DNA from 2 places in the Acinetobacter sp. 25-47-130 genome. Region 2 is predicted to be linked to the other one. Evidence: predicted binding sites of a transcription regulator. Region 2 holds the regulator's gene; the other holds the start of a gene.

Region 1 (3,435 bases), on a different contig from region 2:
GCTTTCAATGGTGCCAATTTGTTTGATGTTGAAGCATTTGAACCCGCGACGACCAATGCGATTATGGCTGCGTTGTGGATTCATGATTTGAGAAACCCACAGTCGGTTGCCAATCCTGACATCGCCCTCAATCATCCATTAGACTTAATCATGCATGGTGCTAATCATGGTGGATTATGGCGTGTAGCATATCTCGCACGCACCGCCCTACCATTTGCCGCATTATATGGTTTTGCTGAGGAAAAACTCCCCTTGAAAAAACTTTGGTCTAAATTCCAAAAATAAGCGTCATAAACAATTGATCATAAAAAAAGCGCTGATTGTTCAGCGCTTTTTTAGTCTTTAAGTATTGAATTCAATCAGGTGAACTGAAGGAACAACCAGAATAAACCACCTGACAAACAAATTGTTGCTGGCAGTGTGAAAATCCACGCTGATAAGATTGTGCGAACCATTTGGAAGTTTAAGCCCGACTTATTCGCAACCATCGTACCTGCTACAGCAGAGTTTAAAACGTGTGTTGTTGACACTGGCATACCAAAGCCATCAGCAGCAGCAATCGTTGACATTGCAACTAACTCTGCAGACATCCCCTGACCATAAGTCATGTGTTGTTTACCAATACGCTCACCAACGGTAACAACAATACGTTTCCAGCCTACCATCGTCCCTAGACCTAATGCTAATGCAGTCGCAACTTTCACCCATGTTGGAATGTATTGCAGGAATGAATCTAAGTTATCACGGTAGTTGTCTACTGTTTTTTCTTGCGCTTCAGTCATGGCAGGTAAAGCTTCTGCTTTATCTAAACGCTTGAATGCAGTCGTGCTGAGGTACATATCATTACGGAATTCAGCCACTTGATCTTCAGGAACATCTTTAATGGATGTGTAGCTTCCTACTTTTTCACCTAAATGATCCGTCAAGCTTGCCAAAGCTGGCACAACTTCAGGTGTGATTTCTTTGGTTTGGATATATGACGTGATAATTTCACGCGCTTTTTCATCTGGAATATCTTGGTGATTTGGATAAATCAAATCAGCAGTTTGAGCAGATAACTGACCAAACGTTTGGATATGTTGTTGATCTAGACTCTTGTTTAAAGAGTATGCCAATGGCACGATCCCGATCAGAATCAACATAATCAGACCCATACCTTTTTGACCATCATTTGAGCCGTGTGCAAAACTTACACCGGTACACGTGAAAATCAAAATGGCACGAATAAGTGGCGGCGGCGGTTTATTCCCTTCTGGTGGTTGGAATAATTCCACTTGTTTCTTAAAGATTTTTTTAACCAATAAGAACAATACAGCCGCAAATGCAAAACCGATTAATGGTGAGAATAAAAGTGCTTTACCCACTTTCATCACCTGTTCCATGTCTACACCTGACGCACCATTACCTGCGTTTAAGATGTAGTTCATGATGCCCACACCTAAAATTGAACCGATCAGTGTATGAGAGCTAGAAGCAGGGATACCGAGGAACCAAGTTCCTAAGTTCCATACGATTGCGGCAATCAACATGGCAAAGACCATGGCAAAACCAGCACCTGAACCGACGTTCATAATCAATTCAACAGGCAATAGCGCGATAATACCGTAGGCAACTGCACCACTTGCGACCATTACGCCAAGGAAGTTACAGAAGCCTGCCCACATTACAGCGACAGGTGCAGATAAAGCGTTGGTATAAATAACTGTTGCCACAGCATTGGCCGTGTCATGGAAACCGTTAACGAACTCGAAACCCAATGCGATAAACAATGCCGTGGCCAACATGATCACAGCATAAAGATTTAAAGCAGGCACATGAGATAAATCAGCAGCCAACTGAAAACCAATGTAAATCAAGGTTGAAACAATCAGTGTAAGGAACACTGGCATAAAGAATTTCGGCGTTGGCACGTGAACATTCGTCGACTGCATAGGCGTTGACGATTGTGCTGAATCTGAAACTGGAGTTTGATTAGAATTCATGCAAGCAGAGAAAGAGGATAAATATCCCCTCTATTGTTCAATTTAATTATTACAATTATATGACAAAGAGCTGTCATATAAGTCATCCAAACGACACTTATTTAAGAAAATTAAACTTTAAAAACAACCAATATTCAAAATTTAACAATAATAATCAGATAGTTAATACAAAACCCTCATCTTTAATCTTTATTTCAATCGGTAATTAAATAGATGAAATAAAGATGACATCACTGTCACATTTGTTACAACGGCAGTTATTATTACATTAGATTATGACAACATGATGAAATATAGACAGTTTCAGTTTTGATAGATTGATCATCGTAGTTGATGGATGAAATTCATCCTTAATTTTTTGGGAATAGGTTCATAAATTTTTATTTATCAGAAAAGTGGACGTAACTCTGCTAAAATATTGCACCATTATTTGTGCAGATTTTTGTGAGAGTCATTTGATGTCTACCCTCGCCACCTTAAAAGCGCTTCTTGCCAAACGTATCCTGATTATTGATGGTGCAATGGGTACCATGATCCAACGCCACAAATTGGAAGAAGCTGATTACCGTGGTGAACGTTTTGAGGATTGGGCCTACGACCTTAAGGGTAATAACGACTTATTGGTTCTAACTCAGCCACAGATTATTCAAGGCATTCATGAAGCTTATCTTGAAGCTGGTGCAGATATTATTGAAACTAACTCGTTCAATGGAACACGTGTTTCAATGTCTGACTACCATATGGAAGATTTGGTTCCTGAGATTAACCGTGAAGCAGCTCGAATTGCCAAAGAAGCATGTAAAAAATACTCAACACCTGAAAAGCCACGTTTTGTCGCGGGCGTATTAGGACCAACGTCACGTACCACTTCAATTTCACCAAATGTAAATGATCCGGCATTCCGTAACATCACCTTTGATGAGTTAAAAGTTAACTATATAGAAGCGACTCAAGCATTAATTGAAGGTGGTGCAGACATCATCTTGATTGAAACGGTCTTCGATACCCTAAATGCCAAAGCTGCCATCTTTGCAGTGAAAGAAGTGTTTAAAGAAATTGGTTACGAACTGCCAATTATGATTTCGGGCACCATTACCGATGCATCTGGGCGTACACTCACAGGTCAAACCGCAGAAGCATTCTGGAACTCAATGCGCCATGCAGAGCCTTTATCGATTGGCTTTAACTGTGCACTGGGTGCAGATGCGATGCGTCCACACGTCAAAACCGTGTCTGACGTTGCGGATACTTTTGTTTCAGCGCATCCAAACGCAGGCTTACCAAATGCCTTCGGTGGTTATGATGAAACTCCTGAAGAAACTGCAGCATTTATTAAAGAATTTGCTGAAAGTGGCTTAATTAACATTACGGGTGGTTGTTGTGGTACGACGCCGGATCATATTCGTGCGATTGCGCAAGCAGTTGAAGGTATTGCGCCGCGTCAAATCCCTGA
Region 2 (3,435 bases):
GAATAAACTTGAAATGTTGATAATGTGTCCATCACCTGTTTTCTTAATATATGGTAAGAATTCTTTGGTGCCGTACACGACACCCCAGAAGTTAATGTTAACAATCCATTCCAACTCTTCGTATGTTGCGCCTTCAACGGTCGAACCCAATGCCACCCCAGCATTGTTGAAAATCATGTTCACTGAACCATGATTCTGTACAGTTTCAGCCGCCCATGCTTTAACTTCGTCACGATTCGCAACATCTACTTTCTTGGTTGTGACTCGTACATTTGCATTCTTCGTCAGTTCAACTGTTTCTGCTAAGCCCTTTTCATTTACGTCACTTAAAGACAAATGACAACCTTGCTTGGCCAGTAACACCGCAAGTTGTTGACCAATACCAGAACCTGCACCTGTGATTGCAGCCACTTTGTTTTTAAAATTTTTCATTGTGAATCCTTTTTTTGATTTTTATGCACCACAGCGTTGATCTGGGTCATTCATGTTCACTATAATTTTGACAATTATTATTGTCAATGTAACTATCGACCATTTTTATTGTTACTATAGGCCAATTTAGTATCTTTAGCTGCTCAGTACTCTATACTGACCGCAGCATAACACTTTTATAAAAAGACTCGAATTGCTATGAACCCAGAGAACCTCACTCCATCAGAACACGAGCAAGCGATTGAAAAGCCTCCCGCAAAAGAACGTCAATTTAAAGGGATGTCCTTAACTGAACGCAAACAAGCACGCCGTGAGAAACTTATTGAAGCGGGTATTGAAGCATATGGAACTCATGGTTTTTTCTCAGTAACCGTTAAAGATATTTGCACACAAGCGAAATTAACTGAACGTTACTTTTATGAATCTTTTAAGAAAAGTGAAAACTTATTCCAAACGATCTTTTTAGAACTGATTGAGAAGCTTCAACAAACATTAATGCAAGCTATTATGAAAGCCTCTCCTGAGCCTCTAAACATGATTGATGCAGGTCTAAATGCGTTCTTTAGTTTTTTAGAAGATGATCCGCGTACCGCTCGGATTATTTATATTGATGCAATGCTCGTCCAAGAACTTCATAATCATGCAACCATTCAAGAAACAATGGGCCGTTTCGACCGAATGATTCATGCCTTTGTCACATTAATGATGCCACATACCCATCTCACTGAAAAAGAGATCTCCTTGATTGCAACTGGTCTAAATGGCTATGTCACTCAAGTTGCTGTTCGCTGGGTAGTAGGTGGTTTTAAACTTCCACGTGCTGAGGTCGTTCAGGCATGTAAAACCGTTTTTCTCGCCCTATTGAATGATCTAATGAAAAAGTAGCATCAAATTAAGATGAAGAAATTGTGACAAATCGTAAGTAAATTTAAGATATTGATTTAATTTCAGATTAATAAATATCAATGAGACAAAATATCAGCCTAATTGTCACAAAACATTGCTATATTTAACTTCGATTTCCATCTTGCAATGATACTGTCATAATTAATCTTTGTAATAAGCCTGTCATAAATATAAAACGGTTCACCGTTCATCATAGGATATTGCGTTGTGAAAGATGACTACATTTTAATTGTCGACGACGAGCTCCCAATTCGGGAAATGATCCATACTTCTTTAGATATGGCAGGCTTTCAATGCTTGGAAGCAGAAGATGCGAAACAAGCACATCAAATGATTGTTGATCAACGTCCAGCGCTTATCCTACTCGACTGGATGTTACCGGGTGGCGTGAGTGGCGTAGATTTGTGTCGTCGCCTTAAGCGTGATGAAACACTTTCAGAAATTCCAGTCATTATGTTGACTGCGCGTGGCGAAGAAGACCATAAAGTTCAAGGTCTTGATGCTGGAGCAGATGACTATATGACAAAACCATTTTCAACACGTGAGTTGGTATCCCGTATTAAAGCGGTGTTAAGACGTGCAAATGCGTTAAATGGCGAAAAAACCATTGATGCAAATGGCTTAATTCTTGACCCAGTAAGCCAACGTGTCAGCTATAATCAAAATATTCTTGATATGGGGCCAACAGAATATCGTCTATTGGCATTCTTTATGACTCATCCAGAACGTGCCTATACCCGTGCTCAATTACTTGATCAGGTATGGGGTGGAAATGTGTATATTGAAGACAGAACCATCGACGTCCATATCCGTCGCTTACGTAAGGTGCTCGAACCTTATGGTGCAGACCGTTATGTTCAAACTGTGCGTGGTACTGGCTATCGTTTTTCAACACGAGCTGATGTTGCTTTAGGTTAATTTAGATTTTATGTACGAACCCTACCCCGTCCCAGAATTGGCACGTGAACATCAAAAGTTTCTATATAGCAGTTTATGGACTTTTGCCAAGCAAGACTTACGTTTACTGGTATTTCTACTGATTATTGCGGGCTGTATCGGGTTAGGGATTGGCTATCTTTGGATATGCTTAGGCATTGCCTGTCTCATATTTTTTGGTATCCAATTACGCTCATTATATTTAGTCAATGATTGGATTTCGAATCGTCCTTACGATGTACCACCAAATTTAAATGGAATCTGGGGGGCATTACTGTTCAATGTATATCGGGCTCAACGCCAAGAACGTATTGTTCAGTCTGAAATGGTTGGACTGATCGATCGAACTCAATCTTCTCTCGTGGCTTTATCAGAAGCGATTATTCTTACGGATGATTCCCATCAAATCGAATGGTGGAATCCTGCTGCGGAAAAATTATTTGGCATTCAAGCTGTTGATCGTGGCCGCAACCTGCTCACGATTATTCGCCAGCCAGATTTTATTGAATATTTTCATAATACCCATCAAGCACCAGATGGTGTAAAAATTAAATTGGTGAACCATGATAATAAGTACGCGCAAATCAAACTGACTCGCTTTGGCAATGAAAGTCGCCTCTTAGTTGCGCACGACATTACGCGTATGAAAAATCTCGAGCAAATGCGTTCAGATTTTGTTGACAATATTTCACATGAATTAAGAACACCACTCACAGTGTTAAGTGGGTATATCGAAACATTCACAGATCAAGAAGATATCAATCCGCGTTGGAAACGTGCCTTTGAACAAATGCAATCGCAAACTAAACGCATGAATGCATTGGTCAATGATCTTTTGCTTTTGTCTCGTTTAGAAAATGAAAAACAAATTGCGAAAAATCAAATTATCGAAATGCCAAGTTTAATGAACCATCTGTTTGATGATGCGCAAGCTTACAATATTGATTATGGTCATACACTTAACCTTGATATAGACAGCCACTGTGACTTAATTGGTTCAGATATGGAATTGGCGAGTGCATTTAGCAACTTAATTACCAATGCCATAAAGTACACCCCGAAAGGTGGCACCATCACCATCGGCTGGCATGATGATGGAGAACGTGGCTATTTTTCTGTTCAGGATACTGGTATTGGAATTGATCCAAAACACTTACCGCG

What was found. Region 2 encodes PhoB, which activates phosphate uptake and scavenging genes when phosphate is short. Its sites were predicted from a motif close to TGTCATNAANCTGTCATAA; they were not measured.
Region 1: AC1M83_RS10290 (inorganic phosphate transporter) is a predicted target of PhoB. The motif match lies at 2,256-2,274, and genes of this name have one in related genera.

The regions. Positions count from the first base shown of each region.
Region 1 is NZ_JBWYII010000008.1:36,876-40,310, reverse strand. Features, by position in the region: gene AC1M83_RS10295 (hypothetical protein) at 1-285, shown strand, start outside; gene AC1M83_RS10290 (inorganic phosphate transporter) at 360-1,982, opposite strand; gene metH (methionine synthase) at 2,441-3,435, shown strand, end outside.
Region 2 is NZ_JBWYII010000002.1:341,295-344,729, forward strand. Features, by position in the region: gene AC1M83_RS05350 (SDR family NAD(P)-dependent oxidoreductase) at 1-432, opposite strand, end outside; gene AC1M83_RS05355 (TetR/AcrR family transcriptional regulator) at 631-1,317, shown strand; gene phoB (phosphate regulon transcriptional regulator PhoB) at 1,546-2,256, shown strand; gene phoR (phosphate regulon sensor histidine kinase PhoR) at 2,267-3,435, shown strand, end outside.